DNA from 4 places in the Clostridioides sp. ZZV15-6383 genome. Region 1 is predicted to be linked to each of the others. Evidence: riboswitches for the same ligand, from Rfam matches in the RefSeq annotation. Region 1 holds a riboswitch; each other region holds the start of a gene.

The links. A riboswitch is a leader RNA that binds a small molecule or an ion and turns the genes downstream of it on or off. The one in region 1 is predicted to bind cyclic di-GMP.
Region 2: another riboswitch for cyclic di-GMP. It lies ahead of KGF42_RS10030 (prepilin-type N-terminal cleavage/methylation domain-containing protein); the one in region 1 lies ahead of KGF42_RS11540 (M60 family metallopeptidase).
Region 3: another riboswitch for cyclic di-GMP. It lies ahead of flgB (flagellar basal body rod protein FlgB); the one in region 1 lies ahead of KGF42_RS11540 (M60 family metallopeptidase).
Region 4: another riboswitch for cyclic di-GMP. It lies ahead of KGF42_RS08590 (hypothetical protein); the one in region 1 lies ahead of KGF42_RS11540 (M60 family metallopeptidase).

The regions. Positions count from the first base shown of each region.
Region 1 is NZ_JAGWCV010000028.1:18,182-26,352, forward strand. Features, by position in the region: gene KGF42_RS11530 (cell wall-binding protein Cwp8) at 1-1,450, shown strand, start outside; gene KGF42_RS11535 (cell wall-binding protein Cwp9) at 1,914-3,317, shown strand; cyclic di-GMP riboswitch class I at 3,490-3,575, shown strand; gene KGF42_RS11540 (M60 family metallopeptidase) at 3,698-8,171, shown strand, end outside.
Region 2 is NZ_JAGWCV010000023.1:2,163-10,333, forward strand. Features, by position in the region: gene purR (pur operon repressor) at 1-428, shown strand, start outside; gene spoVG (septation regulator SpoVG) at 583-861, shown strand; gene glmU (bifunctional UDP-N-acetylglucosamine diphosphorylase/glucosamine-1-phosphate N-acetyltransferase GlmU) at 1,074-2,453, shown strand; gene KGF42_RS10025 (ribose-phosphate diphosphokinase) at 2,548-3,498, shown strand; cyclic di-GMP riboswitch class II at 3,862-3,947, shown strand; gene KGF42_RS10030 (prepilin-type N-terminal cleavage/methylation domain-containing protein) at 4,105-4,629, shown strand; gene KGF42_RS10035 (ATPase, T2SS/T4P/T4SS family) at 4,776-6,452, shown strand; gene KGF42_RS10040 (type II secretion system F family protein) at 6,464-7,672, shown strand; gene KGF42_RS10045 (PilN domain-containing protein) at 7,687-8,171, shown strand, end outside.
Region 3 is NZ_JAGWCV010000039.1:25,053-33,223, reverse strand. Features, by position in the region: gene KGF42_RS13715 (NTP transferase domain-containing protein) at 1-505, shown strand, start outside; gene KGF42_RS13710 (class I SAM-dependent methyltransferase) at 518-1,258, shown strand; gene KGF42_RS13705 (CDP-glycerol glycerophosphotransferase family protein) at 1,296-2,771, shown strand; cyclic di-GMP riboswitch class I at 3,294-3,384, shown strand; gene flgB (flagellar basal body rod protein FlgB) at 3,791-4,108, shown strand; gene flgC (flagellar basal body rod protein FlgC) at 4,116-4,520, shown strand; gene fliE (flagellar hook-basal body complex protein FliE) at 4,530-4,847, shown strand; gene fliF (flagellar basal-body MS-ring/collar protein FliF) at 4,872-6,422, shown strand; gene fliG (flagellar motor switch protein FliG) at 6,435-7,505, shown strand; gene KGF42_RS13675 (FliH/SctL family protein) at 7,489-8,171, shown strand, end outside.
Region 4 is NZ_JAGWCV010000017.1:55,904-64,074, forward strand. Features, by position in the region: gene KGF42_RS08555 (ATPase, T2SS/T4P/T4SS family) at 1-258, opposite strand, end outside; gene KGF42_RS08560 (AAA family ATPase) at 258-1,043, opposite strand; gene KGF42_RS08565 (RcpC/CpaB family pilus assembly protein) at 1,055-1,837, opposite strand; gene KGF42_RS08570 (prepilin peptidase) at 1,854-2,402, opposite strand; gene KGF42_RS08575 (hypothetical protein) at 2,411-2,725, opposite strand; gene KGF42_RS08580 (hypothetical protein) at 2,791-3,114, opposite strand; gene KGF42_RS08585 (hypothetical protein) at 3,408-3,752, opposite strand; gene KGF42_RS08590 (hypothetical protein) at 4,284-4,931, opposite strand; cyclic di-GMP riboswitch class I at 5,105-5,189, opposite strand; gene KGF42_RS08595 (helix-turn-helix transcriptional regulator) at 5,194-5,403, opposite strand; gene KGF42_RS08600 (hypothetical protein) at 5,493-5,675, opposite strand; gene KGF42_RS08605 (helix-turn-helix domain-containing protein) at 5,857-6,258, shown strand; gene KGF42_RS19830 (hypothetical protein) at 6,264-6,395, opposite strand; gene KGF42_RS08610 (helix-turn-helix domain-containing protein) at 6,753-6,995, shown strand; gene KGF42_RS08615 (hypothetical protein) at 7,011-7,160, shown strand; gene KGF42_RS08620 (hypothetical protein) at 7,742-8,171, opposite strand, start outside.

The sequences.
Region 1 (8,171 bases):
TAGCAAGTTGACAGCAACTATAAAATCTACAAGTACAGTTGAAGTCAAAAGAGCAAAAGACTCAACAAATGTTATTACATTAAATGTAGGAGACCAACATTTAGATTTCTCAAAAGTAATAACATCAGAAGATGGTACTTTTGAAGGTTATGAAAAGAGTTATAGTGACATAGAGTCAAAAGAATTACATACAATAACAGTTAAAAATGCAGATTTACAAGACATAACAGCAGAAGAATTATTTGACGGAATTAGATTAACTACATTAGGAAGGGAACTAGTTAATAAAGTTGAAAATGGATATGCTTTAACATTTGAAAATGAAGCAATCCTTACTCAAGAACAAGAAGATAGTGATGATAAAGATAAGCCAGAAAAATCAAGCTTTGATATAGTTTTAAGTAAGGCAAATGAAAAGCCAGAAACAATAAGCGTTTCAAGTAAAAACCATAAGTTAGCTAGAGATTTACATAAAGTATTAACTGATGTAAAAGACGGAAAAGAATTAAAAGTAGAAGTTTTATCTGGTGATTCAAGATTTACGACAGCAGTAGAAGTTAGTAAAGAGAGATTCAAAGATGGAGAAGCAGAAGCTATAATTTTAGTTGGAGAAGATGCTATAGTTGATGGCTTAGCATCAGCACCGCTTGCATCTCAAAAAAATGCACCAATATTATTATCTAAAAAAGATTCATTACCATCAGAAATAGAAACTGAAATATTAAGAGTACTTGGAAGTAATCTATCTTCTAAGAAAATATATATAGTAGGTGGAGAATCTAAAATATCAAAAGAAACTGAAGAAAAACTTTCTAAATTAGGTGTAAGCAAAGTTGAGAGAGTTTCTGGAGAAGATAGATTTGAAACTTCTTTAGAAATAGCAAAACAATTAAAAGATACATTTAAGACTGCTTTTGTAGTAGGTGGAAATGGAGAAGCAGATGCTATGAGTATATCAGCTAGAGCTGCTCAATTTGGTGCTCCAATAATAGTTACAGGCAACGAATTAGATGCAAATGCTGAAAAACTATTAAAAGGAAAAGAATTAGAAATAGTAGGTGGAGAAAATTCTGTATCAAAAGAAGTTGAAGACAAATTAGTTGATATAGATTTAAATAATAAAGTTGAAAGATTGGCTGGAGAAAATAGAAAAGATACTAATGCTAAAGTAATCAATAAGTACTACGCAGGTGCAACTAAAGCATATGTTGCAAAAGATGGTTATGTAGGTGGAAATGGACAATTAGTTGATGCACTTACAGCAGCACCACTTGCAGCTAGTTCAAAAGCTCCAATAGTGTTAACTACAGAAGAACTTTCTAAATCACAAGAAGAAGTAGTTGAGTTAAGACTTAAGAATGTTACTAAGTTAGTACAAATAGGTGAAGGAATAGCTAAAAATGCTATTGAAAAAATAGCAGAAAAAATAAACTTATTTACTAAGAACTAATAAGGTATAGGAATTAATATTAAAGTTTATTTAGATAATATATAGTTATACAATCTGTCAATATGTAAGACATAGTGTATATATTAGAAAATATATACAAATAATGAAATAAAAATAATAAGGATAAGGTATCTCATTTAGAATTAGATTGAGATATCTTATTTTATTTTTTGATTATAATATTATGGAATTCATATTATAAAAAAATTATTATAAATGATACTGCTTATAATGATTAAATACCTTATTAACATATATTATTTTGAATTTATTGCTTAATTAAATAAATAAGTTATAATGTTTTGAATTTATGGAGAATAAAAACTTTAAGTATATTGTTTGAGTTGTATGGATAACTATGGTATCATATATAAAATATGGTAACAAAACTGTAACTTTTGATTCAAAACGAACAAAAATACTAATAAAAAATGTGAAAAATATATTGGGGGTAGAGAATAATATGAAGAATAGTAAAAAGATATTAGCTATAGGACTTACACTATCTTTAGTAATGCTAAATACTCCTATAGTAAATGCGTTGACATCAGTTGACCAAATAAAAGGTAATGACAGGTATGAAACAGCAGCAAAAATAGCAGACAAGCAAAACTATAATACAGCAATACTAATAAATTCAGATAATAGCTTAGCAGATGGCTTAAGTGCAAGTGGTTTAGCTGGAGCTTTAAATGCACCTATTTTAATGACAAAACAAAATCAGATTCCAAATACAACTATGGAAAGATTAAATAAAGCAAATACTGTATATATAATAGGTTCAGAATCAACAATAAGTAAAAATGTTGAGAATCAGTTACTATCCAAAAAGAAGGTTGTACAAAGAATATTTGGTGAAAATAGATTTGATACAAGCATAAAAATAGCTGAAAAAATCAAAGAAATTAAGCCAATAGATAAAGTAATTATAGCCAATGGATTTACAGGAGAAGCAGATGCTATAAGTGCATCACCAGTAGCTGCTAGAGATGGAGTGCCTATAATACTTACAGATGGAAATAGTGTAGGATTTGACATAACAGGATTAAAGAGTTATGCACTTGGTTCTAGTGAAATAATCAGTGACGAATTAGTTAAGAGCACAAACTCTATTAGATTGGGTGGAACAGATAGATTTGATACCAATAAGAGGGTTATACAAGAATTTTATAAAAATAGTAAAGAATTTTATCTAAGTAAAGGATTGCAATTAACAGACGCATTGGCAGCCTCTACAATAGCAAAAAATGCTCCTTTAGTCTTAGTTGAAAAGGGTAGTAATAAGAGCATTTTAAGTGGTGCAGACAAATTGACTGTACTAGGAGGCATAAATCAGAATGTTATCAAACAATGTATAAATCAAGCTTCACCAAATCAACAAGGGTTATATTACAATCCAAATGATAGAGAATTTAAAGAGAGAATAAAGGGTAAAGTATATGCTCTTACAAAGCAATATAGAAAAGAAAATGGAGTGAGAGCTTTATCTGTAGCAAGTAGATTAGAAGGGCTAGCGAATGACTGGTCTAATTTGATGGCAAATAAGAAGACTTTATCTCATACAATAAATGGGAAAAATTCATATTCTACTTTTTTGAAGTACTTGGATTGGAGTGAGATTAAGCCTGGATATATTGCAGTTCAAGGTGAAAATATAATTAAATATAAAATTCCAGATAAACCTGTGTATACAAATAGAGATGCAGATGATATAGGAAACTTTATTTTTAATGAGTGGAAGACAAATCCAGAAGAAGGTACTAATATGTTACATAAAGGGTATGAAATAATGGGATTTGGTATAGCTATAACAGGGGATAAGAATCTATATGCGACACATGAGTTTTATGGAAGATATAAAGAATAAGGAAAATATACAAAAAGTTATGCTTGTGAGAAAATTATATAAATAATTAAATTATAATGAAAAATAACATTTATATTAATAGATTAATATAAATGTTATTTTTTTATAATTTAATTTGAAAAAATTGTATTAAAAAGTTTAAATATAATATAAAATGGGTAAGAAAGTAGTGAAAATTAAATGGCAAAATTAGGGAAATCTAATGACGCAAAACTATAGGGATTAAAGCTTTTAAAGCCATATCAGCCAGTTGCTAAAAAGAGTAAAGTCTTTTTATTTTATAATTAAGATTCTCTTTGAGTGTCTTTTTTATTGTCTGAAACTTATAGTATTTAAATTCATGAAAAGTTAGATATTTATTAAGGGAGGATTGTTGTTTCATGAAAAAGGCAATATCTTGTGTACTAGCAGTATCGATGTGTAGTGCACCACTAAACGTTTTTGCAGAACCTATATTAGAGGGTAAGATAAGAGCAGTTGAAAAATCAGTTACAGAAAAGTTAAGGGGGAGTCTTGAAGTAGATTTAAATTTTTCACTTCCAATAAAAAATAATGAGTCAGAAAGTATGACTAATATGCAGTTACGATTAGAAGATAATCGTAACAATAGTGGAATAATAAAGCTTGGAGAAAAAGATTCAGGAACAGTAAATGTTGGGACAGATAATATAGAATATACTATAAAGAAACTATCTGCAAGTAGAAGTGAAATAAAAAATAAAGATGAAAATATATCATATTATAATATTGTATTTAATAATTTACCTGTTGGAAAATACAATGTAGAGGTATCTGGAGGTGGCTTTAATAGTAAGGAAATTAAAGACATTGATATATCAAGTTATTCACAAAGAGTTTTATTAAGCAATAGAGCAAGTGTAGATGATAAAAATCAACCTTTAAACTATGAACTATTCTTGATGGGTGATGTAAATAATGATGGAAAAGTGGATAAGAGTGATTATGAGAATGTATTAAAAAATATAAATTCAAATAAAAGTGAATATGATTTAAATAGAGATGGAAAGGTAGATATTGCTGACCTAGATTATGTTCAGAAAAATTTAGGGCAAAGTGAAGACGCAAAAAGCCTAGAGAGTATAGTATCTACTAATCCTATAGTAGATACAAGTAAAATAACATTAGAAAAAAACAGTTATACAAATATTCAGGGTACTGTAGAGGATTTATTCAGTGAAGAGAATAGTGGAGTTAAAATATCTCCAGTAAATGCAGGTGATAAGATATCAGAAGAAAAACCAGCAGTAATGGATATAGCTTTATCAGAAGCACTTGATATGGAAGTCATAAATATAAAAGCACCTGAAGGGAATGCTCCAGCAAAAGGAATAGTTGAAGTTACAGATAAAGATGGTAATGTTCAGCAGGTTCCTTATGAAAATAAAGAATATGTGGAAACTTTAAAAGAGGAACAGAAGCAAGAGGAAGTAAACAATGAACAAGAAGAAACAAATAATAAAGATGAAAATATAGAGCAGTCTGATAATAATAACTTAGACAGTAATCAAGAAGAAAAAAATGATAAAGAAGATTCAACTTCAAATACAACTGATAAAGAAAATAACGATAAAGAAAATAATGATAAAGAAAATAATGATAAAGAAAATTCATCAACAGATAAGTCTGATTCAGACAAAGATACATCAAAACAAGAAGACAATATCAGCAAAGATGATAGTTCTACAATATCTACATACGGTAGGTCAGCAGTAGAAACATATGCAGAAGTTCAAGATAGCGATATAGTAATAAATCTTGGTAAACAAGTAGCAGTAAAAAAGATAACAATAAAAATAACAGCTACAACAGCAAATGATAGAAATCTTGCAGAAATATCTAAGGTTGAGTTTTTAAATAATGTTTATAAAGAAATACCAAAGCCAGATATGAATATACCTAAAATCAATAAAATATCAACTAGTACTGCTGTTGGAAATGAAAAGGTATCTTTTTATTGGAATAATGAAGTAAATGTATCAGCATATGAGCTTATATTAGATACGATTGACAGTAGCGGAAAGGTATTATCAACTAAAAAATTACAAACTAGTAAAAATACTATAGATGTTAGAGATATACAAGCATATGGATTATATAGAGTTAGCATACAGTCTTTAAATGGAGATTGGAGTAGTGGATATAAAGATGCAACAGCAGAAAACTTGGATGGAGTTCCAGAAAATGTAGACTCAAACTATAAGCCTATACAATTTAGTCCTGATAGTATAATAGAATTTCAAGTTGTTCCAGATACAAAACCAGAACCACCAGAAGGTATAAATGTCAAAGGTAAATTTAAATCTCTTGATGTAAGTTGGAAAAATCATAAACAAGCTAAAGACTTTGATTTGTACTATAAAGAAAAAGGCTCTAATGGATCCTGGATAAAATACAATGATAAGCTTATTCGTGGGACAAGTTCAAAGATAGAAGGTCTTAAGGATAATACAACATATGAAGTTAAAATGACAGCTACTAACCACTTGGGAACTAGTGGAATGTCTAAAACATATATAGGTACAACTGAAAGTATGGATGCTCCAACAACACCTAACTATAGACTAATTAATACTACTAAGTTAGATGCAGGCTTTGGAATACCAACAAATCACATTGTAGATGTTGCTTATCCAGATGGATATGACAAAAGTGAATATAATGATAAAAATCCATTTGATAGATTCAATATAGTAGATGGAGACTTTACAACACACTGGACATTCCCAACATATAATGCAGCCGAGGGAACGAATAGAGGGCCAATAATAACTTTTGATAAAGCTTATACTATGGATACTTTTATGGCTACACCTCGCTTTGATGTTTCTGATAAGACAATTAATGATTTTGAAATACAATACTGGGACGAAAATGGGCAAGTACATAATTTAGGTGATGTACCTTTTGAAACAAAGACAGACCCTGTAAATAATAATATATATGTAATGGTCAGATTAAAGGAACCAATAAATGCTACTAAAGTACAAGTAAGTGTTTGTTCTTCTTATTCATATAAAGCGAATATATCAGAACTTAAATTCTATGAGTATGACAGTATAGAAAAAGATGTAAGAAATTTATTTGTAGATGACTTACAAGTTGAATTAAAAGAAGATGTAACTCAAGAAAAAATAACGGAATTAAAAGATAGAATTAGTACTCCTGATAAAGTGAGTGGGGAATATCATCCATATAAGACAGTTATTGATAGAGAATTAAAGCTAGCACAAGACTTGTATAACGATAGAGCTACACTTGCTGATGTAACAACTGTAAATCAAGATATAAATGTTTCAGGAAGATACAAAGATAAGAGTGGGAACTATACTGTTAAGTCTAATAATCTAGGTATGGGAAATGATTGGCAAGCATTGGGTGTAGCTGCTAGAGCTGGAGATGAAATCACAGTATATGTTGGAAGTAAAAGTGGTAGAACTCCTAAGCTGATATATACACAATACTATGGAGAGTCTGGTGCATATAAGAGTGGAGAAATAAATCTTAACACTGGTAAAAATGTAATTCAGTTAAGTAAGCTTCATAGTTTAGATGTAGAGTGTGGAGGAAGCTTGTACATAAGATACCCTTATGATACTCCAAGTGGTGGAGATATAAAGGTACGTGTAGCAGGAGCTACTAAGATACCACATCTTAACTTAAATGGAATGATAAATGATAAGAGTCCTGAAGGAGTTTCTGAATCTAAGAAAAAGATAAGAGCCTATATAGAAGAATTAACTAAATATAAGAATGATATAAATGGAGAACCATATTATCCAGGAACGAATATTGGCAATTCATATGGATATTCAGAAGCAACTGGTGTATTAAACACTACAGATATTGAAAGTGATAAAGTTACATTAAATGTTCCTGCAACAGCTGTATATCAAGGAATATCAAAAGGAAATTCTGATTTAAATACACAAGTAGATAGATTGTACAATAGTATGCTTGCATGGGAACAAATAATGGACTTAATATATTCTGAAAGAGGAGTATTTAAGACACAAGACTTAGATGGTAATGGAACTGTAGATGACAATGAATTTGACATAACTAAAAATGATATGGCTCCTAAATCTCGTATGAATATAAAATATCAAAGAATGTTTATTGGAGCATTTATGTATGCTTCTGGTTTACATGTAGGAGTAGAGTATGGTTCAGTTCCAGGACTTATGAATGGAGTACCTTTCCAAATAGATGCTAGTGGAAAAGCTACAGGAGGAAGTTTATTTGGATGGGGAATAGGTCATGAGATAGGACATGTTACAGACATTGGTAAGATGACATATAGCGAAACTAGTAACAATGTACTTGCTTTACTTGCTCAAACATTTGATGATAAGACACACTCAAGACTTGAAGGTTCAACAATGGATAAGATATATGAACATGTAACTTCAAACAGTTTAGGTATACCAAGTAATGTATTTGAGAGACTTGGAATGTTGTGGCAATTACATTTAGTTTATGACGATGATTTTACTGGTTCAATGCTAAAGAATAACTCGGATGCTGATTTAAGCAATGATACATTCTACGCTAAAATTTCAAGAAAATACAGGGCACTTTCAAGTGGTGACCCAATCAATAATTTACCAAAAGACCAAATGTTAGTTGCAATGGCATCAAGTGTTGTTGAAAAAGATTTAAGAGATTACTTTAAGGCATGGGGAGTAGAAATTACACAAGAGCTAAACAGTATAATGGATAGTAAAAAGTACGCAAAAGAGACTAGAAAGATACAATATATAAATGATGAAGCTAGAAGAAAGATTTTAAATGAAAATATAGCAAGCATGGCAGAGGATACAAAAGTAAGTGCTG
Region 2 (8,171 bases), on a different contig from region 1:
CTATGAATTTACCTCTAGTTATAATAAGAAAAGATATAAAAGTGTCAGAAGGTCCTACCCTTAGTATGACATATGTGAGTGGAAACAGCTCTAAGGTTGAAAGTATGAGTTTACCAAGAAAAGCTCTTAAACCAGATAGCAAAGTTATAATTATAGATGACTTTATGAGGGGTGGAGGTACTATAAAAGGAATGGTAGACCTTATGAATGAATTTGGTGCAGAGGTTATAGGTACTGGAGTATTTATATCTACAACTAATCCTTCTGAAAAAATGGTAAAAGATTATATTTCATTAATTCAGTTGGATGTTAATGGAGATAAAATAGTAGTAGAGCCAAACTTAAAGACTTTTAAAGATGAATATAGAAATGAAGATTTAGATGAAGAAGAAGATTCAGAATTTGAATTTGAGATAGATGAAGATTAATAAAAAAATATTTAGAAAAATATGTAAAAATAAAAAGAGGATATCCCTAGTTGCTCATAGAATTATTTAAAAAACAGTTTATATTAATTTATTCCAGCGATAATAATTTTAATATAAATTAATTTCTGTCAAAATCAAAGGGGGATATTTTGGTATGAAGATAACTGACGTAAGAGTAAGAAAATTAACAGAAGAAGGTAAGATGAAATGTATAGTTTCAATAACTTTCGATAATTTGTTTGTAGTACATGATATAAAAGTTATAGAAGGCCATAATGGCCTATTTATAGCAATGCCTAGCAGAAAAGTAGGCGAAGGTAATTTCAGGGATATAGCTCATCCAATAAATGCAGAAATGAGACAAGTTTTAGAAGATGCAGTTTTACAAGCATATCATGAAGCATTAGTTCAATGGGAAGTAGCTGCTGAATAACAATAAATATATATAATGGAGAGAGCCCGAACATTTAGGCTCTTTTTAAATGTAGAATTTCTATTAAAATATGTACTTTTTAGTAAAAAAGTGCTATATTATTAGTGATAACGTATATGTTGTATACAAATTGTTAAATAAATGTATTATAATGTATATTGATTGAGAGAATAATACGAATAAAATTAAATTTGATTGAATGGAGTGTATCAATGAACTTTAAAGCTATAATCCTTGCTGCTGGCAAAGGAACAAGAATGAAGTCTAAATACCCAAAAGTTATACATAAAGTATGCGGAAAAGAAATGGTCAACCATATTATAGATGTTTCAAAAAAATCAGGTGTAAGAGATACTGTTGTGATTTTGGGACATGAAGCTGATGTAGTAAAAGAAAAACTTGCAGAAGAAACTATAATAGCCATGCAAACAGAACAACTTGGAACAGGACATGCTGTAAAGATGGCTAAAGAATATATTAATGATGAAGATACAATTGTTGTACTTTGTGGAGATACTCCACTTATAAAGGAAGAGACACTAAAGAAACTATTTGAATATCATATAGAAAATAAATATCATGCCACAGTTCTTACAACAAGAGTTGGAAATCCAACAGGTTATGGTAGAATAATAAGAGATAAGAAGGGCGACCTCCTTAAAATAGTAGAACAAAAAGATGCAAATTCAGAAGAAAAAATGATAAGTGAGATAAACTCTGGAATTTATTGTTTCAATGGAAAAAGTCTTAGAGAAGCTTTAGATTTGCTAAATAATAACAATGCACAAGGCGAATATTATTTAACTGATACTGCTAAAATAATGAGAGATAAAGGATTAAAAGTGGGTGCATTTGCAGGTTCAACTATTGAAGAACTTATGGGTGTTAACTCAAGAGTAGAATTATCAAAGGCTGAAGAGATTATGAGAAGAAGAATAAATGAATCTCACATGGTAAATGGAGTGACTATAATAGACACTAACTCTACCTATATAGAATCTGACGTTGTGATAGGTAATGATACTATAATATATCCAGGTGTTATGTTACAAGGAAAAACAAAGATAGGTTCAGACTGTATAATTGGAATGAATTCATTTATAACAAATTCAGAAATAGGTGATGGTACAGAAGTAAAAAATTCAACTGTAATTGATAGTAAAGTTGGAGAAAATACTACTGTTGGTCCATATGCATATCTAAGACCAAAGAGTAACTTAGGAAACAATGTGAAAATAGGTGATTTTGTAGAAGTAAAAAATGCTATTATAGAAGATGGTTCAAAAGCATCTCACCTTTCTTATATAGGGGATGCACATGTTGGTAAAAATGTAAATATTGGATGTGGAGTAGTCTTTGTAAACTATGATGGTAAAAATAAATTTAAATCAATAGTAAAAGATAATGCATTTATAGGTTCAAATTCTAATTTAGTTGCTCCAGTAGTTGTGGAAGAAAAAGGATATATAGCAACAGGTTCAACAATAACACATGATGTTCCAGATGGAGCTTTGGCAATAGCTAGAGAAAGGCAAGTTATTAAAGAGGGCTGGGTAGAAAAGAAGAATCAAAAAGATGACCAAAGTAAGTAGTTATATAGTTTATTATTTTGGCTAAAAAATTTAGCTCGAAATTATTATAAATTATATTCATTAGTATTTTAAAATTTTCAGGAGGGTTACATAAATGAATACTAGCGGAAGCGAGATTAAAATTATTGCAGGTAATTCATCGAAAGAGTTAGCACAGAAAATAGCTGACTATATAGGTGTATCAGTGTTAGATTGTGAAGTAGGTACATTTAGTGATGGTGAAATATGTGTAAACATGAATGAAACAGTAAGAGGCTGTGATGTGTTTGTAGTGCAATCTACTAATAGTCCAGTGAATGATAACTTAATGGAGTTATTAATCTTAATTGATGCGTTAAAGAGAGCATCAGCAGGAAGAATAACAGCAGTTATTCCTTATTATGGATACGCAAGACAGGACAGAAAGGCTAAGGCAAGAGATCCAATCACTGCTAAATTAGTTGCAAATTTAATAACTGCTGCTGGAGCAGATAGAGTATTAACAATGGATTTACATGCAGCTCAAATACAAGGATACTTTGATATACCATTAGACCACTTACTAGGTGGAACGATATTAGCAAATTATTTCAATGAAAAGAAAATAGAAGATTTAGTAGTAGTATCTCCTGACTTAGGAAGTGTTACTAGATCAAGAAAATTTGCTAATACTTTAAATGGAGAAGTTCCAATAGCTATAATAGATAAGAGAAGACCAAAAGCTAATGTATGTGAAGTTATGAATTTAATAGGTGATGTTAAAGGTAAAAATGTTATACTATTAGACGATATGATAGACACAGCAGGAACAATAGTTAATGCTGCAAATGCACTAAAAGAGTTTGGAGCAAAGGATGTTTATGCTTGTTGTACTCATGGTGTATTATCAGGACCAGCTATTGAAAGAATTGCTAATTCAGAGATAAGTGAGTTAATAGTTCTTGATACTATACAACTTCCTGAAGAGAAAAGAATAGATAAGATAAAGATAAAAACTGTAGCTCCTTTATTTGGTGATGCTATAAGAATGATATTCTCTAACGAATCAGTAAGCAAATTATTCTAATTTATTAGATTTATAGGAGTTGTTTAAAAGGATAAAAACCTTTTAAGCAACTCTTTTTTAGTATTTGATGATTTTATAAAATACTATATTGTAATAGCTTTTAGCTTTCAAATAAATACTAGCAAAGGATGGAAATGATAATGATAAAACTAAATGATAATTTATAAATATCTCCTTACGATATATGATGATTGTAGGGAGATGTTTCTTTTTGTGGAGTATAGTTATTTTTAGAAATCATGTTTCAATATGTAAATTTTTGGTATATATAAATAATATAACATGTGTTGCTAAAATGTGGTAACTATTATATAATATATGTGGATATGTATATCTATTATGAGTTATATATTATTCTGAATTTAATAAAATAGAAACGTTGATGTATGTTCTGTGATGTGGGCACCTTGGAGCATATTGAGTTAGTGGTGCAACCGGCTATGAAATTGTATTTATTTATAGATACTTCTATTTTCATAGTTTTTTTGTTTAAAAATGGTTATATGCTAGAAATAAATCTGGTTAGTACGTGTAAATAATTTTACTTAGATTTTTAACCAGATATATTATAAATAAATATTAATTAAAAATTGAGGGGGAATAAAAATGAAGTTAAGAAAGAATAAAAAAGGTTTCACTTTAGTGGAATTATTGGTAGTAATTGCAATTATAGGTATATTAGCAGTAGTAGCAGTTCCAGCTTTATTTAGTAATATAAATAAGGCTAAGGTAGCAAGTGTTGAGTCTGATTATAGCTCAGTTAAGAGTGCAGCATTATCTTATTATTCAGATACTAATAAGATACCAGTTACAACAGGAGATAAAACTGGTTTAACTAGCTTAAATGATTATATGGAATCTCTTCCTGATAAAGCAGATATAGGTGGAAAATATGAATTGATTAAAGTTAGTAATAAATTAGTATTACAGATAGGTACAAATGATGATGGAGTTACATTAACAGAAGCACAATCAGCAAAATTATTGAGTGATATAGGCGATAAAAAAATATATACAAGTATTTCAGCTGATAATCTTGGAAGTCCATTAACAAGTGCTACAAAAGTAGATAACAAAGCTCTATATATAGTTCTTATAGATAATACTGTGATGGATTCAAAAAATAATTAAGTCTATATTTTTATAAAAAATATTATGGATTCAATAAAAAGCATCTTAAAAAAACAGGAAGAAAATCTTCCTGTTTTTTTATACTATTTTCTTTAATCTCCAATCATAAATGATGATATAATTGAGATAGTAAAGGAGTGAAATCTGTGGCTAAAAAAGTTAGAATAGGAGATAAACTAGTCGAAAAAGGATACATAACAGAAGACCAGCTTAAATGGGCATTATCAGAACAAAAAAACAGCGGGAAAAGACTAGGAGAAATTCTAGTACAAGAAGGACTTATAGATGGTAACTTATTAATAAGTGTATTAAAAGAACTTTTAGATATAGAAAGTATATTTTTAGAAGGAACAGAAATAGACACCTTAGCTACTAAAATGGTTCCAGAAAATATATGCAAAAGATATACTGTATTTCCATTCAAAATTGATGGAAATAAAATATGTCTAGCCATGTCAGACCCACAAGACAGAGAAGCAGTTCAAGATGTAAGACGTATGTCAGGTAAAGACGTAGAGATATTTATATCAAATGCAGACGATATAAACAAAGCAATAGCTCATGCTTATGCACATTCAGAAATAAATAAAGCAATGACTGAGTACAACAAAAATAGAACTGGTGGAGTAAGAGAAACTGTAATACTTGAAGAAGATGTAAATGCTGCTCCAATAGTAAGATTAGTAAATAACATATTAGAAAATGCTGTTAGAATGGAAGCAAGTGATATACATATAGAACAAAGCGAAAATTATATGCGTGTTAGATTTAGAATAGATGGGATGTTAAGGGAATATATGAGGATGAACTCAGCACCATATAAGGCAGTAATAAGCCGTATCAAAATAATGTCAGATATAAATATATCTGAAAAAAGAATCCCACAAGATGGTAGAATCTATTTGAAAGTAGATAATAAGCCTATAGACTTTAGGGTTTCTACAATGCCAACCAATAGGGATGAAAAGATAGCCATGAGGGTTCTTGATAAGAGTAATTTTATGGTTAGTAAAGAAGTACTAGGAATAGACGAACATGGCTCTAAGATGTATGACGAATTGATAAACACTCCTTATGGGCTTATATTGGTTGTTGGCCCTACTGGAAGTGGAAAGACCACTACATTGTATTCAATGTTAAATCAATTAAATACAGAGAATAGAAACCTATTAACAATAGAAGACCCTATAGAGTATGAATTACCTGGTGTAAATCAATCTCAAATAAATGAAAAGGCAGGACTTACCTTCGCTAGTGGACTTAGAGCTTTTATGCGTCAAGACCCAGATATAATAATGGTTGGAGAGATAAGAGATACTGAAACAGCAGAAATAGCAATTAGAGCTTCTCTTACAGGACATTTAGTTTTAAGTACATTGCATGCAAATACAGCAGTTGGAGCAATTTCACGTCTTTTAGATATGGATGTGGAAAGTTTTTTGATAACTTCATCTGTTTTAGGGGTAATATCTCAAAGACTTACACGAAAAATATGTGAGCATTGTAAGGCTTCATATGAAGCAGATACTGGAGAAAAAAAGGCTCTTGGCATTGATGTAAATGAATCAGTAACTATTTATAAAGGGGAAGGTTGTGAAAGATGCAATAATACTGGATATAAGGGACGTCTAGGTATATTTGAAATGCTTGAAATTACTCCAGAAATAAAAGAGTTAATAGATTCATCTGCAAATCAAAGAGAAATTTTAAAGATGGCTAGAAAACAAGGTATGGTTAGTTTAAAAGAGGATATAGTTAAAAAGGTTTTAAATGGAAAGACAACAGTAGAAGAAATGATTAGAATAATTTTGATGACTGATTAAAGGATGATATTATGAAAAGTTTTAAGTATACAGTAATAAAAGAGGATGGAAAAAAGCAAACTGATGTGATTGAAGCCAATGATTTTAACGAAGCTAGAAGTCTTCTTAGAAAAAGAAATCTTAGAGTTCTTGAAATTAAAGAAAGTAAGAGTAAAAACATAAGTGTATTTAGTAGAAAGAGAAAAAAGGACTTAGGAGCTGACCAGATAAGCCACTTTTGTAGACAATTTGCGATTATAGTATCTTCTGGTATAAATAGTATTTCAGGATTAGAAACATTAGCTAGAAGGTCAACCAATGTTACATTGAGAGAAGAAATTAATCGTGTAGTGGCAGAAATAAAGGTAGGTTCTACTATTGCAGATTCAATGCTTTCACCAAAATCAAAGTTTCCAAAGTTACTTGGTGCTATGGTAGCTACAGGTGAGGCTACAGGTAAATTAGATGAAGTACTAAAAAGTATGGCTTCATTTTATTCAAGTGAACATAGAATTAAGCAAAAGCTTAGAAATGCAGCGACATACCCATTAATAGTTTTGATTTCTTCATTTATAATGATTTTTATATTTACAGCGTTTATGGTGCCTAAGATGATTAATTCAATTACAACAGTAGGTGCAAATCTTCCACTTATAACGAGAATTGTTATGTGGTTTGGTATGTTTATGAAAAAGTTTTGGATAATAGTACTTTTAGCTATTATACTATCTATTTACCAATTTAAGAAGTATCTAAAAACACCAGTTGGGAGAGCACATAAAGATAGAGTCATAAATAAGATACCTGTTTTAGGAAAAGGAATAAACTGCATGGTAGCTACACGATTTTCAAGAGCCTTGTATCTATTTGTATCAACAGGGTACCCATTAATTCAGGGACTTGATTACATTATAGATAGTGTAAATAATACTATGGCAGAAAAGATTTTAGCATCAGCTAAAGATGGAATAACAAGAGGTGAGGGCTTAGCAGAAAATTTACAGAGATATACATATTTTGATTCTGTATTGGTACAGATGATAGCTATAGGTGAGCAGACAGGGGAATTAGAGAATATAAGTAGACAGATAGCCGAATTCTATGAGTATGAATCCGAGATTTATTTAAATAGGATGGCATCAATGATAGAGCCTGTTTTAATAATTGCAGTTGGTATTATAGTTGCGGTACTGGTTGTATCAATATTTATGCCAATGCTTAGTATATATGATGCTATGTAGGAGGGAAAGGACAAATGAACAAGGTTTATGTATCATATTATGGCGATTCTATTTCCATAGTTGAGGGCAGATATAAACATGATAAAGATAAGTTTTATGTAAAAAATCTTAATGTGTTTTCAATAGAGGATATTGTGCAAGATTTTTCTAAGGAAAAGTATGCTCTATTGAGGTACGCATTAGAAAATGTGAAATTAAAATCAAGACATGTAGTTTTTTGTTTAAATACAAGAGATGTAATTCTAAAACCCCAAAAACTTCCTAAGATGGAGAAAAAGGATTTAGATGGATTTATGAAGCTAGAGATGGATGAGATGATGGCTTTGGAATCAGATGAATATGTGTTTTCATATGAAGTATCTAGTGAAACATATGATAATTCAGATGGTGATGAGGCAAGTTTAAATCTTATTATTGGAGCTATACAAAAGGAAGAAGTAAATGCAATTGTAGAGATAATGCATGAATTTGATTTGATATTAGATAGGATAGATACATT
Region 3 (8,171 bases), on a different contig from region 1:
CATACGTATTGTAGTAGGCTTTCAAGCAGAAAAATTAATTGAAGTTGTATGCTCTTATCGTAAAGATATAATGTTTGTATTCAATCATGATTACTTAAATACTAAGACTGCTGCAAGCTTATCTTTAGGCAAAAAATATTCTAGAAATACTATTATATCGCTAGATGGTGATATACTTTTTTTCAAAGAAGATTTCGATAATTTTGTTAACACAGATGGAGAAATTATTGGTGTATGTCAACCCTATACTAAAGACCCTGTCTATGTTAAAACAGACTTTATTAATGGTGGAGAGTTTGCTACAGAGTTCTCAAGGACAAATGGAGATTATGAGTGGACAGGTCTGTTCAAAATATATTCTAAAAATTTAAGCTCTGGTACAAATCATGTATATAAAATGATTTCACCTAACTTACCACTTAAAATAGCACATGTTGAATTAAGGGAAATTGATACACCTGAAGAATATAATGAAGCTTTAAAATGGTATAGGAACAAAAAATAAAGGAGATTTTATATGGATAATTCAACGAGAATTTATGAAAAACATGTAGATATAAAAAAAGATACTGTTCAAGAATTTTGGAATAGACGAGCTAAAAAGCATACTCCAGATAATCCCTATATTTCAGTGAAATGTAATGATCAAAATCCTGATTATGCTAACACTTTAGATAAATATGAAAAAGAAATAATAATTCCTAAACTAAATATAACTAGAAATTCAAATATATTGGATATAGGTTGTGGGGTAGGTAGGTTAGCTGATTATATAGTTCCTATATGTAACTATTACCTTGGGACAGATTTTGCTGAAGACTTAATAGCTATTGCTAAAAAAAGATTTCCTGATAATGACTGTGATTTTCAAGTATGTGATTTTACCAATACTCCATATGATACAAAAGTTAAATCTAAAATGCCATTTGATACGATTCTATTGGCAGGTGTCACAATGTATATAAATGACGATGAACTAAAAATAGCATTGAAAAACTTATTAGGAATATTAGATAAAAAAGCATCTATCTATCTATCTATCCCTATTGGAATAAATAAGAGATTAACTTTAAAAGAATTTTACTCGAAAGAATTAAATTCAGAATATAATGTTATATATAGAACTATAGAAGAATATGAAGAAATTTTAAAACCATTACTAGATGAAGGATTTGAAATTGTTGAAAGCAAAAGCTTCTTAACAGATATAAGTCAATACTCTGATACAGAAAGGCATTATTTTATACTAAAGCGATAGTTTTAATATAAATAAAATTAAAATTAAGGTGAATCTGATGAACTATAACAAAAAAAATGAAGTTTTAAATCTTATACAAATACTTATAGAGGGTATTGAGTATATAAAAAATAATAATTTAAGTGAATCAATAGTTAATTCATCTCTTGAAGCTATTAATTATATGAAAAAATATATAAATAACTCTGGAAGAAGCAACAAAAACTTGTTGAATTTAATTGATGAAACTTATGTAAAAATTTTAAGACTTTCCATGTATAAAAATATAAGACTTATTGAAGATTGTGAACTTATCATAAGTAATTTAAACTATTTATCAAATATAATAGAAAATAGTCTAGATAAAAAAACTAAAATTGTATTTATGCCTTATAATGCTAAAATGTGGAATAGCTTAGAAAGTATCTGGAAATCTGCGGTTTTGGATGAGAAGTGTGACTGCTATGTAGTTCCCATACCTTATTACAAGTTAATTGATACGCCTAATGGTATAACTCAAATATATGCATATGAAGGTAATGATTTTCCTGAAGATGTTCCAATAATACATTATGATGATTTTGATTTATCTAAGGAAAAGCCTGATATAATATATGTTCATAATCAATATGATGACTGTAACAATGCGACTATGGTAGATAGTAATTATTTTTCTTATAACTTGAAACGATATACTAATATGCTTGTATATGTTGCTTATGGAATATCTGGAACTTATCCTGTTAGTTTTTACTTAAATTTTTATGGATTGATAGCATCTAGAAATTTTGATAAGGTTATTGTGCAATCTCCTGCATTTGAAATTATAGCAGAATGTAGTGGTATAAATAAAAATAAAATATTAACAATTGGGTCTCCGAAATTTGATTCTTTAATTTACAATTTAAAACAGAATAATATAAATAAAGAATATGAATCTAAATTAAAGGGTAAAATCATTTTATTATGGACAACTAATCTAATGAAAATACCTAATGGTAAAGATGGTGTTATTGATGAGATTGAAAATGTGTTTGATATTATTGAAAATAGCCAAGAGTATGGTCTTATATATAGACCACATCCCTTAGAACTTGAGTATGTAAAATCTAAAGTTCCAGAATGTTTTAATAGATACAAAGTTTTGTTAGATTCAATATCTACAAAAAATAATATTATTTTAGATGACTCTGTATCTTACTATGAATCATTCAACTTATCTCATGCTTTAATAACAGATAGGTCTTCTGTATTAATAGAATATATTCAAACAAAGAAACCTATATTAATTTATGATATAAATATGGAACATGAATATTATGATTCAAGAATCTTTGATATATTTTCAAATTATGTAGTGGGAGAAGATGGAATGGATTTAATAAAATTTATGAACTTAGTAAAAAACAATAATGACTATAAGCTAAATCAAAGATTAAATTCTTTAAATAGTGTACTATCAAATACAGACGGCAGTTGTGGTGAAAAAATACATACTAATATACTAGAATATGTTTTAAATAATCATATTTAATTAAAATCAATTCATAAGTAGGTAAATTTAGGTTTGGAAAATAGTTAAAAACCTATCAATTTCGATAAATATAAAATGATAAAAGGGCAAATTAATTAAAGTTTGACCCTTTATTGTTTTATTCTGTTAGCTTATATGACATTTTAAATTGTATTCATATATAACAAGTCTAAAATAAAATTTATCAAAAGTAGTGAAAAAATACAAGTTTTTTAACAACGAAAGAGGGAATAGAAAGAAAAATTTAAAAGAAATATGAATGCTTAAATGTTAAATTGGAAAATAATGTTAGAATAGATTATTTTAATAAGATTGGCATAAAAGGTGAACTTAGAATAAATTTATTTTATATTGTAAATTTTTGTATATTTTTAATATATATATACATTATATAAGTTAAATGTTATAAATATAAGTATATTAAAAATAATATTGATATTAGAAATTAAATTAAAAAATTATATAGAAAAAATATTTAAAAAAATATTTAAAAAATTTGTTATTTATTGTATACTTAAGTTAAAACTAAATAGGCAAATCTGGAGAAATCTAGTGACGCAAAGCTATAGGGACTAAGGTTTGTATATACAAGCTATGTCAGCCAGTTGCCAAAAAGAGTCCTAAGTATATTGTATACGTAGGAGGAGTCTGGAATGACTGCCTTTTTGGCAGTCATTTTGTTATGGGAAAGTTATTTTATTGCAGTAGAAAGTACATATAATAACATATTTTACCAATTATAACTTGAAATAAAGATAAATTATCTTAAAAAGTTACTATTTTACAAAAAAAGGCAACTTTCTGAAGAAATATTTAAATACATATTAAAATTTTTTTATATTTTCAATGAGATTCACTGGAAAGATATTAGTTTTCTTACTAAATGTATATATTACCGTATTAATCTAGTGGAAATGGATTTAATTTAGATAAATAAAGAAGTTATTTTTTGTAATATAGCAACTTCATTTTTTATTAATAAATAAAATAGATAAAATATATTTTGAGGAGGAGTGAGTGTGAATACATATGACATTATAAAAATGGGATTAGATGCAACTAACCTAAGAAGCCAGACAATAGCAAATAATGTAGCAAATATAAATACTGAAGGTTATAAAAGACACTATGTAACTTTTGAAGAAACATTAAATGATACCATGCCCAAAATAGAAGAAAAAACAGATAATTCTAAAGGATTAAGAGTAGATGGTAATAATGTAGACATAGAAGAGGAAAAAGTAAATCAAGCAATGGCAACATTACAATATAATGCTTTGATAAGTTTTGCAAATGGAAAAATAGCAATGACTAAATCAATAATAAGTGGGAGGTAATTAGAAGATGAGTGTGTTCAGTGGAATGAGAATTTCTGCTAGTGGATTAACAGCAGAAAGTTTGAAAATGGATATCATATCATCCAATGTAGCTAATATAAATGCTACAAGAGGTCCAAATGGAGAAGCATATAGGAGAAAAGTCGTTTCATTTGAAGAAAATTATGATAATAAATTAGGTATGCTAGGAGTTAAAGTCACATCTGTTGAAGATGATAAATCACCTCTTAAAGAAGTATATGACCCATCTCATCCAGATGCAAAGCCAAATGGATATGTAGAATATCCAAATGTAAATATATTGGTTGAAATGACAGATTTAATAACAGCTTCACGAGCATATGATTCTAACATAGATACATTGAATGCTCAGAAATCTATGATATCGAAAGCTTTGGAAATCGGAAAGTAGGGATAAATTATGCCAATTACACAAATTAACAATTTAATGCAAGGTGCAAAGTTAGATAACTTGATTGGAGAAACAAAACCGTTAAATCTTAATAATGAAGAAGAAAAGAAGAACTTTGAAGATGTAATAATAGATACTATAGATAAAGTTAATTTTCAACAAGTAACAGCAGACAATATGAAAGAAAAATTTATAAAAGGCGAAGATGTTTCTATGCATGAAGTTATGTTAATAGGTCAAGAAGCACAGCTATCTATGCAATATTTAATAGAAGTTAGAAATAAGATTCATGATGCATATCAAGAAATGAATAAAGTACAAATTTAGCCTTTTGAACAGGAGTAATAATCAATGATAGCCAGTTTTAAAAATAAGATTAAGGAGCAAGTTGCTAAATCTAGGACAAAGATAAGTTCTCTAAAAAAGGGAACTAAGATAGCATTAGGTATAGGAATTATTGCTATATGTTTAGCGCTAGTATTTACAGCAATATCTGCAAGTAAAAATAAGTATGCAGTCTTATTTTCAGAACTAGATGTTCAAGATGCTGCAGATATATCAGCAGAGTTAGAATCTAGAAAGATAGATACTAAGGTAAAGGGAAGTACAATCTATGTACCTAGAACAGAAGTTGATAAGTTAAGACTGGAGTTAGCACCAAGTCTTACAGGTGGTTCTAAAGGATTTGCACTAATGGATGATAGTTCATCAATAGGGCTTACTGATGAAGAGTTTCAAATTAAGAAACAAAGAATGATGCAAGGTGAAATAGAAAAAACAATCAAGAGTTTTCCACAAGTGGAAGATACTAGAGTACATATAACATTTGGAGAGTCATCAGTATTTGAGAAGGAGGCTGTTCCAGGAAGTGCAGCAGTTTATTTGATGTTAAAGCCAGGAACAACTTTAGAGAAAAATCAAATAAAATCGGTTATGGCGCTTATATCAGGAAGTGTTACAAATATACCAGAGAAAAATGTTCAGGTCATTGATAACAAAATGAATTTATTATCTGAAGGTATTTTAGATGATGAAGAAGTTGATGCAAATAATCAACCAATAAATAGTGGTATTAGTGTTGATAAAAATAAGGCGTCTGAACAAGCATTAAATAAACAGCTGGAAAAATCTATTTTAGAAATGCTAGAGCCAATATTTGGCACAGGAAAAGTAAAAGTCACAGTAAATGCTGATTTAAGTTTTGATACAGCTGAAAAAACTGAAATAAAAATTGACCCTGATAAAGTTGCTATAAAGGAAACTAGGTCGAAAAATTCATCTAAATCTGCTACAAATAATGTTCAAGGTGTAGATGCTAACATGAATAACCAAGGAAATAACAATGGTACTAATACAGAAGATAGTTTAGATGAGAGTTTTGAGTATGAAACAGGTAAGATTGAAACTCATACTATAGTTGCACCTGGAGAACTTAACAGATTGACAGCTTCTGTTGCGATAGATGGAAAAATAGCTAAAGGTGTTCAAGCTGACGTAGAAGATATTGTTAATAATGCTATAGGTATGGATGAAGCGAGGGGAGATACTCTTAGCGTTGTTTCAATGGTATTTGACCCAGAAGGGAAGGCAGAAGCTAAACAAGAGCTGGAAGAGATTAAGAAAGAAGGATTTAAAAAGAACATAATAAAAGCAGTTATTGGAGTAGTGGCAGTGATAGCAGTTGGTGCTATTGGATACTTAATATATAAGAAGAGAAGTGAACAAGAAGATATGGATTATGAAGATGAAGAGCATAGTTCAAAATCTGATTCTATTGATAGGAAAGATAATCCTCTATTAGGAGATGACCCAGAACTGACATTAGAGGAAGCTGTTAAAATGTATGCAGAAGAAAAACCAGACCAAGTAACAGAGATAATAAAGACTTGGTTAAATGAGTAAGGGGGATAGAACGTGTCCACGGAAATTACAAATGTTAATGCGTTTGACTTGAGTGATATAAATGAAAGTGATAAGGATGAGAAGGTAGAAGGTGAGGGTTTAAAAAAAGCTGCTGTACTATTAATGACATTAGGTCCAACTGTGTCTAGTGATATAATAAAAAGTCTACCTGATAAACAAGTTCAAAAAATAGGTTTGGAAATTGCAAATATTTCTTCAATAGCTTCAAAAGAAAGAAGAGAAATTTTAAAAGAGTTTGTAGAAATAAATAGAGCAAAAGATTATGTTATAGAAGGTGGGCTTGAATATGCAAGAGAGTTGTTAAGTAATGCTTTGGGAAATTCTAAAGCAAATAAATTACTTGAAGGTGTATCAATAAATACAAGTACAAAGCCTTTTAAACATATTATAAAACTAGATGTAAAGAAAATATTAGAAATACTTAGAAATGAAAGTGCACAAACTATAGCCGTTTTACTTGCACATATGGAGCCAGAAAATGGAGCAGAAGTTTTATCATATTTAGATTTTGATTTACAAAATGAAGTAGCTATGAGAATAAGTTCAATGGGTTCAATATCTCCAGAAGTAATAAAAGTAATTGAAAGTTCATTAGAAGATAAATTACATTCAATAAGTGGTGATGATTTTAAAGATTATGGAGGAGTATCTACTTTAGTCCAAATATTGATTAACTCTGATAGAAAAACAGAAAAGAATATTTTGGGAACTATTGAAGAACAAGACCCAGCTTTAGCAGCTCAAATTAAATCTCACATATTTGTCTTTGAAGACATTGTTAAGCTGGATGATATAAGTATACAAAAAGTGTTAAAAGAAGTAACTATGAAGGATTTAGTGTATGCCTTAAAAGGTGTGGATGATGAGATTTCAAATGCTATATATAGAAATCAATCCTCTAGGGCAGCAGATGCACTTAAAGAAGAAATGGAAATGGTTGGTGTCATAAAGGTTACACAGGTTGAGGCTGCTCAACAAAAGATAGTAAATAGTGTAAGAAAACTTGAAAGAGAAGGTGCTATAGCTATTGTAAGGAATTTTGGTGATGACTTTGTTGAGTAATAAGATTATTAAAAATAAAAAAGCATCATATAAAGGAGTGCTAGATTTAACCATAATAGATAAAGCTAGAGTGGGAGAATCAAACATAAATAAAGAAAAAGATTGTAGATTTAGGGACGAGGTAATAAAAGAAACTATAGAATCTGCTGAGATAAAAAAGAATGAGATATTAGAAGAAGCAAGAACAAATGCACAAAATATAGAAAAACAAGCATATGAAAAAGGGTATAGTCAAGGTCAAAAAAATGGATATGAGGATGGATATAAAGAGTCATATGATGAATATACCCAAAAAGCTAAAGATGAAGCAGATTTTATAAAAAATCAGGCAAATTTAATCTTATTACAAGCTAATGAAAAGATGACTGAGTACATAAAAGAAAAAAATAAAGAGATTATAAGGCTTGCTATTAATATGGTTAGTTCTATTTTAAAAAAGCACTTTGAAGATGAAGAATCTATGAGTGATTTGTTAAAGCAAATTATTCAAGATTATGAAGGAAGTAGTTCATTTATAGTAAGATGTAATTCTTTCTATAAAGATAATGTAGAGAAAGAACTTGAATTATTTAAGGAAGAAACATCATTAAAATCAAGTGTATTTGTTATTGCAGATGATAGCATAGATAAAGGAAATGCTATTATACAAAAGGAAAATGGAAGAAT
Region 4 (8,171 bases), on a different contig from region 1:
TTCTTTTACTAAATCTTCTTTAGACTTATCTTCTACAATTATCCCATAATCATCTATATATTTTGATATATAAGCTCTTAATTGTTCTTTTCTTTGTCCATCATCTTTATTTATTAAACCAGAATATTTTGTAGTTATAAATTCTCTAATTTCTTCTAAAACATCTTGATACTCCCTATAATCTAAATCAGAATTATTTTTCAAAGATATAACTTTTTTGTTTAAATTAGAATTTCTAAATTCTGATGTAAAATCCATCAATTTTTTCCTTTCCTAAAAAATCTATTTTTTTCTTTTAATTCTTGATTAGATATTAGGGATACTATATTTTTAATTTGATTATTATATATTTTTTTTCTTTTAGATACTAATTCAGAAAATAATTCACCACAAAGAAATTGTTCTCTTACTTCTTCTAAATAACATATTTTATTTTTGATATTATAAACTTCTTCAATATCATTTATTGCATCTGACTCTCTCACACTTGATAAAACTGGTCTATGTTTACTTATATCAAATGCTTGGTCTATTAATAAATGTAAACTTGAATCAAAATATGATATTGATTTAGGATCTGGAGTAATAGTTCTAATGACATCACTAGCCATTTCTAGTGCAATTGTAGTCAGTTGATCATTTAAAAAATAACTTGAACAATCAACAATAACATAATCAAAACAATCCATTTTTTTTAACATATTAAAAAATGTCACTACTCTTTCACTTGAATATTCTGGATATGAATATAAATTTTCTGACTGTTTATATCCTAATGTTGCTATATATTTATTCTTATCTACTGTAATAAGATTTTCAAATATAGTTTCTCTTTCCAAAGAAATTGAAGACAAAACATTTCCTATAGACTTATCATGTTCTTTTGAATATGGTAAAACAGTATTAACTACTGGACATAAGTAGTCACAAAAGATAATAAGGACATTTTCTTTGTTTAAAGAAAATTCTCTAGCAATCTTTATACTTAATGTTGTTTTACCACTATTTGGGCTACCCCATATAGCAATAAATTTCTTTGCCATTTTTCACACTCCTACTCTTCATTTTTTGATGTCTTTACATCTAAAGTTTTAGTTACAAGTGATTTTATTGCTTTATCTTGTTCCTCTATAAATTTGTCTGCATAATAATCTGTCCCTCTATAAATTAGAGAAATATGCATTTTACTCTCAACTTCCAATTTAGCTAATAATTTTGTTTGTTCTTCATTAGCCATAACTGTTATTGTTGTTGGCAAATCATTTTCATTTTCGTTTTCATCACTTTTTATAACATCATTTTCTTTATCAGCTCCTTTAGCATTTGTTACTGCTAAAACCCTTACATATTTCAGTTCTGGTGGTTCTATAGTCTTTTTATCATCTCCAAAATCAGTAGCTATTATGGAAATTATATCTCCTGTTTGTAGTTTTCCAGAAAGACCTGATGCAAAGTCTTTTATTGTTATAGAAATAGCTCTTTTTTCACCATTTAAACCATATAAATACTCATTTTCAGCCACAGGTTGCATTGATAATTTTGATTTTAAAACAAGGTCATCCTTTTCCATATCTACAATTGCATATTTACCAACTACATCCTTTTTTTGTTTCAAAAATGATGATGGTAAACTTTTTGAATCTGATGTATTTATTTCTCTAACTTGGCTATCATTTATTTTTTCTCCTCGCTTTATTGTTTTTGATACTCTTACAAAAGTCGTTTGAGATTTTATTTTCTGATAAGTAGGTGAGATAAATGCTATAGAACAACCTATTATCAATGATAATAAACCAATAAATTTTTTATTTCTAAACAACATTTTTATACTATCCATTTTTTACCTCCATTTATTATATTAGACATGATAAAAAGCACCCTATAGATAAATAAGGTGCTAATGCAATTTGCTTTTTAAATGCTTTTTTATTAACTATCAACATTATAAGATTAATTAATAACGCTAGTAGCAAACATCCTATAATAAATTTAAATGTTTCAGTACCTTTAAAACCAATAAAAAATCCATTACTTGCCATGAATTTTATATCTCCTCCTCCTATACCTCCTGTTATATATGCAGCTATAAAAAATGGTACAGATAAAACAAATAAATTTAGTACAGATGAGTAAAAATCAATATTTATTAAACCTAATAAGAATATTAAAATATGAATTTCATTAGGTATAATTTTAGTTTTAGAATCTACATAACTTGTATACAATAATATTTGTACATAAATAAAATATTTAATAATTAATGTAATATCTTCAAAAAAATTAAATATTGTAACAGACAATATTATTTCAAGTAATATTAATAGAATCCAACCTTTTAAACTCAATCTCATTTTTTCATCATTTGGTAAAATACTTATCTTTGATAATATATAATATTTCATATTATAATCTAAATACTAAACATATTGATAATCTTAGATTTAAATGATGGGAACATATCATCATTAAGAAAACCTGCTATGAACTTTAACAATAATCCTGCTACAACAATAAGTATTATCCCTACTAGAATATTTTGAAGAGTAAATTCAATAGCACCTTTAGAATTACATAAGATTTTTTTCTGTTTAGCTATTGTTTTTTTTAATTTACATTGTACTCTTAAAATAAATAAATTAATTAATTTGGTAATTTTTTGATTAATCTTTAACATAAAATTACTAGATTGAGTTATCATTTTAGTACCTAATAACAAATTTTTCATTATTTCTCCTCCTTTTTAATCTTATCTATATAAAAAAAAGTACCCCTAGAAAGTACTTTTTGTAATCAAATTAAAAATAGTCCCCAGGGGACATATTTATTTTTTCTTTTTGAACCACCTCTAATTTTTTTATACATTATGTAATCTATTGTACTTCCCAGTCCTTGAACTATGAAAAGAAATATTCCACTTATTAAAGTAAGTTTAAAAATGTTCGATAAAATTAAAATTTCTTTTGTATAATTTATATAATGAAATTCTAAGTAATTATTCATTAGTTCCATTATCCAAACAATTAAAAACAACATAATACTCAGTCCTATTAAAATAAGTCCTGATGATCCTATGTCAATTTTCCTAGTTTTACTTCTTGCTATATTGTTATTCACAAAAAACCTCCTAAATATTTTTCTTATTGCTTAAAACTAATTCTTTCTTTTACTAATAATCCTCTTCACTCATACAAGTATCTAAATTTGATTCAGAAATCACATTAATAACTAAAAGAAAAATTATCATTAATAAAGACAATGGTACAACAACAAGCATTATTTTCAACTCCTTTCAATTTATTTTCATAATCTTTAAAACAGCTAAAAAAGAAGCCCCAAGGGACTCCTTTTTTAGAAAATTTATCAACTAAAAAATTACCTCAATTTATAAACTTCAAATTTTAAAAATACTATTTTAATTCATATACTGTTTTATCCTTATATCTTAATTTCTCAAATTTAAATATAGCATTTTTTTTTGAATACATTCTTAAAGATGAATTTAAAATTTGATACTTTTTATTTAATCCTGTATATTTTATAACTTTATTTTTTTCATTTACAAATATTATATAATTCCTATCATCATCTATTTCTTTATAAGAAGATGAAAATAAAATATCATCTACAATATCATATTTGTTTACTTTATCATTACAAATATAAACTTTTTTGAAATTAAAATCTGGATTATATCTTGAGTTTTTATCAAAGTAATGCATACTAGATAAAGTTATCACACTTACGATAATCATTCTCCAGCCCCTACTTATTTTTACTTTACTTTTATGTTTGATACCAAAGTCGCCAAAACACACTAAAACTATAGCTAAAATCCATATTAAAAATATTGCAAAATTTGTATTACTCATATATAAATAAAAATAAAATAGATCGTATAATTAAAAAGATATTGTTCTCTCCTAACTAAAGTTTAATTAATTTATTAGATATGAAAATTCTTATTTTCTGTAAAAAAGAGGGGGAAGGAGACAACTATCCGTCTCCTAAAATATTTTATTTGAAACTGAACCTGTATATAAAATCTATTTAATAAATTCCATATACAGGTTCAGTTTTATGGAATTACTTATACATAGCCTCTTTAAATTTTAATACAATAAATATATTTATCCCTCCAAGTGTTCCTAAGAAAATAAGTTTAAAAAAAGATTTCATTATTATATCAATAAACATCTTTGCATAAATAAACAACTCCTCTAATCATAATATTACCCTCACATTCTAAGTCCCCTGGAGACTTTTTTAATTAGATACTAAAAATATCAATATATTTTTTTTTTATATTTTTTAGGTATGTCATATGGTTTTAAACCCCTTTTATCATTAAACTTTAAATTACCATTTCTATCATTTTCATAACTTTGTCTATTATATTTAAGAAAGGAACTATCACTTATATGAGTCTTATTATGCCTGTCTAATAATTTCAATGTATCTTTTCTTATTATTCGATTTTCTTTATGTATATTTTTTAAATCTACACAATTTCTATAGATGCATAAATTAACTGTATTTGCTTCTTTATTTAAAATGTCTGCTATTTCTTTTGCTTTATATCCTTTTGTATATAATCTTTTTACTGTTTCTATATCTACTACCTTTTCATTATTCTTTTTATGTATATTTTTTAAATCCACACAATTTCTATAGATGTATAATTTAACTGTATTTGCTTCTTTATTTAAAATATCTGCTATTTCCCTCGCATTATACCCTTCTGAATATAGTTCTTTTACCTTATCTACAGCAGAATCACTATTCTTTTTATGTATATCTTTCAAATGAGCAAAATTTCTACTTATGCATTTTCTTACACTTTCAAAGTTTACTTTTAATAAAATTGAAATTTCTTTTGCATTATGTCCTTTTAAATATAGATGTCTTATTTTTTCTTTATCTAATTCTCTCAACTTACTCCTCCTTAAAAAAGTACATAAATATAGAGTTATTTAATTTTTATTACATTTGTTACATTTTGGGACATTTTTAGTTTGTTAACATATTTTTTGCCAATTCAATTACAAACTAAAAAAAAGATACCTTAGAGCATCTTTTATATTAAGTTACAAAAAGACAATCTCTTTTCGGCAACTGGCTGACTTAGCTAATTAGCCTTAGTCCCTATAGTTTTGCGTCACTAAATTTCTCTAGCTTTGCCCTTATATTCAGTTTTTATGCTTCCATAAATTCTCTACTCGCATTAAAGATATCATAAATAGAAACACCGTATATTTTAGATAGTTTTATAGCTTTATCTAAACTTATTTTTGTAGACCTCTCAATTCCTGTAATTCCAGATGTTGTCATGTTTAGAAATATAGCAACATCAGTTTTTGTAAGACCACTTTTTTCTCTTAATACAGATAATTTATTTTTTTTCAATTAAAAATCACCTTCTTTGTTTTTTTATTTAAAATAAATAATATATTTTAAAAATTAACACAATAATTTTTATTGTGTCACAAATTAAGCTATAAATTATTTACATCTACATTAGTTTTCTCTTTTTCATCAGATTTTTTATTATTAGTAGATGAATTTTGTAATGAATGAAACCAATATGCTAATTTTTCTATATTATCCAAATCATTTACATCTTTTACTTCATATAAATGACTTTTTATTCTTGCTATTAAATTCTCTTTATCTTTCATAAAACCACCTCTTTGCGTGTGTATATATACAATTATATAGCCATATTGGTGTATATGTACACATTATACCATTGCTTATTATTTTTTTCAATAGATAAATGTAATAATATACACCTTTAATAAAATAGTTGTGTAGCCTAACACATAATTCAATGGTATAATAATCTAAAGAGGTGATTTTATGTGCGAAATAGATAAAGATACAAAAACAAGATTTGTTGAAATAAGAAGAGAAAAAAATCTAACTCAAGAGCAACTCGGAGAAATATTAGGTGTCACTAGAAATGTAGTTGCAAATATTGAAAACGGTCGTATGGTGGCTAGTAAATTATATGTTAACCACTTTTGTTCTAAATTTAATATAAATAAGGACTGGCTTCTTTATGGAGTTGGTAATAAAGATAGAGATTATTTAAGTGAATCAGAAGAAAAATTATTGCTACAAATATTACCAGATATTTTTTCAGATATAGCTCTTGATAACAAATCTAAAATGAGAAATATTATTGAGTTATTACCAGAGTTAGATGATGAGTATTTAGAAATAATAGAAAAACTTATTAAAGGTATCATAAAAAAATAACCCTGTTAATGGGCTATTTTTTTTTCTATTCGTTTTAAATATTGATAAGTAAATTCAAGAACTCTTTCATTACGAATAATTTTTATAATATGAATCATTTCTTTTTTCATTTTTTCTTCAAGTTCTTTTTCTATCATACCATTTCCCCCTAAGAATAATCTTTTACCCTATAATTAATCTTTTAACTTATTTACATTTTAGCACAAAAAATTACTTCAAAAATATTGGTACGACCTATATTTCAGTGTTTTTTTTACATATTACCTTATATATTTTATAAAATATAAATTATTCTACATACGTACAATATATTTTCATTTTAAATCTATAGAATTATGATATTTTTAATATTTTCCAGTATTTTCTAAATATATATTATTAAAAAAATTATTTATTTTTCTATTTTTCGACATATAATGTAAGAGGGGGTGATTAATTGTTGAACAAAACATTAATGTATATTTAAATAAATATGTATGTATACAAATTTAAATATGTTTTTTCAGTATAATAATATGAAAAATGTGTTAAAATCTAATCGTAAATCAAAAAAACTAACTCAAAATCAGCTGAGTAAATTGGCTAATATAAGCCAAAGTTATATTTCTGACCTAGAGAAGGAATATTTTGTACATAGCCCAACAGTAAAACAAATTATATCACTCTCAAAAGCCCTTTCCATTGAACCATGTGAATTAGCAGAATATTTTATTAAAAAAGAAATTGAATCAAAATAAGATAGGAGGTATATTATGGAGAAATATTTTTTAGATGAACTTAATAAGTTAAATAATCCAACTATTAGTGAGATTATAGAAGTATCAGAAAAACTATCATTAAGTCCATTTATTATTGTATCTTATTTCATTGAAAAAGAAGAGGAAAGTAGCAGCTCTATTTAAAAGTTTTTTCTAAACTGTATATATAAAATAAGTATTTATTAATACTTTTGAGATAATTTTTCTATAGTAAGAATATTTTATAAAAAAAGATAAAGAATAGTACTTTTGATGGTTACAAAGGTACTATTTTTTAATAAATATAAGTAATATTGTTATATACATGAAATTACATACATGAAATTACTACAGTAATTACGTACAGTAATTAGCAAATGATTGTAATAGAAGAAGAGTAGTAATTACAATATCTTTAAGAAATATAAATTTAAAATATTTAAAAACTGTATATAAATAGTTTTTGTTTATTTATAATTTATTTTATTTTTAATATAAATAAACTTTGCTTATTTATAATTTATTTATATATTTGGATAATAAAATTTTTATTATTAATAAAAAATTTTCTATTGTGTATAATTTTAATATAAAAAAACATCAAAAATAGAACTAATAGAAGAGTTTTCATTCTAAGTAGTTCTATTTTTGATAAGTGAAGATTTGAATATAAACACTAATAGGAGTAGCCAAAATTAAATTTTTTGAACTACTCCCTATTATTATAGATTTTTATACTACTAATATCATATTACTATTTTTAAGCTTCCATTTTTATTTATGTTTTTAACAATTATAGTTCTTATAAATGCACCTGGATTTTTTATTTCACTATAATTTATATCATTTTCATCAATTGTATATTCATTAAAAACATAGTTTAGAGTTTTTAACACTATATTAATACTATACTGTATAGATAAACCAACTAAATCATTTATAATAAGTTCTTTCTCTAATTCAAGTTGTCTATTTAAATCTTCTTTATATAATTTATGTTTATCTAAATTAACTTGTTCCAGCACTTTGCTATAATTAGCACTTAAAGAGCAACCAGTATTGCTAAAGAATTTCTCTATCTTTTCTTTAATAAAATTAATATATCTATTTCTAACCTTTTCTTTTGTTTCATAACGACTTGTATCTATTCTATTGTTACTTATATTAAATAAAGTC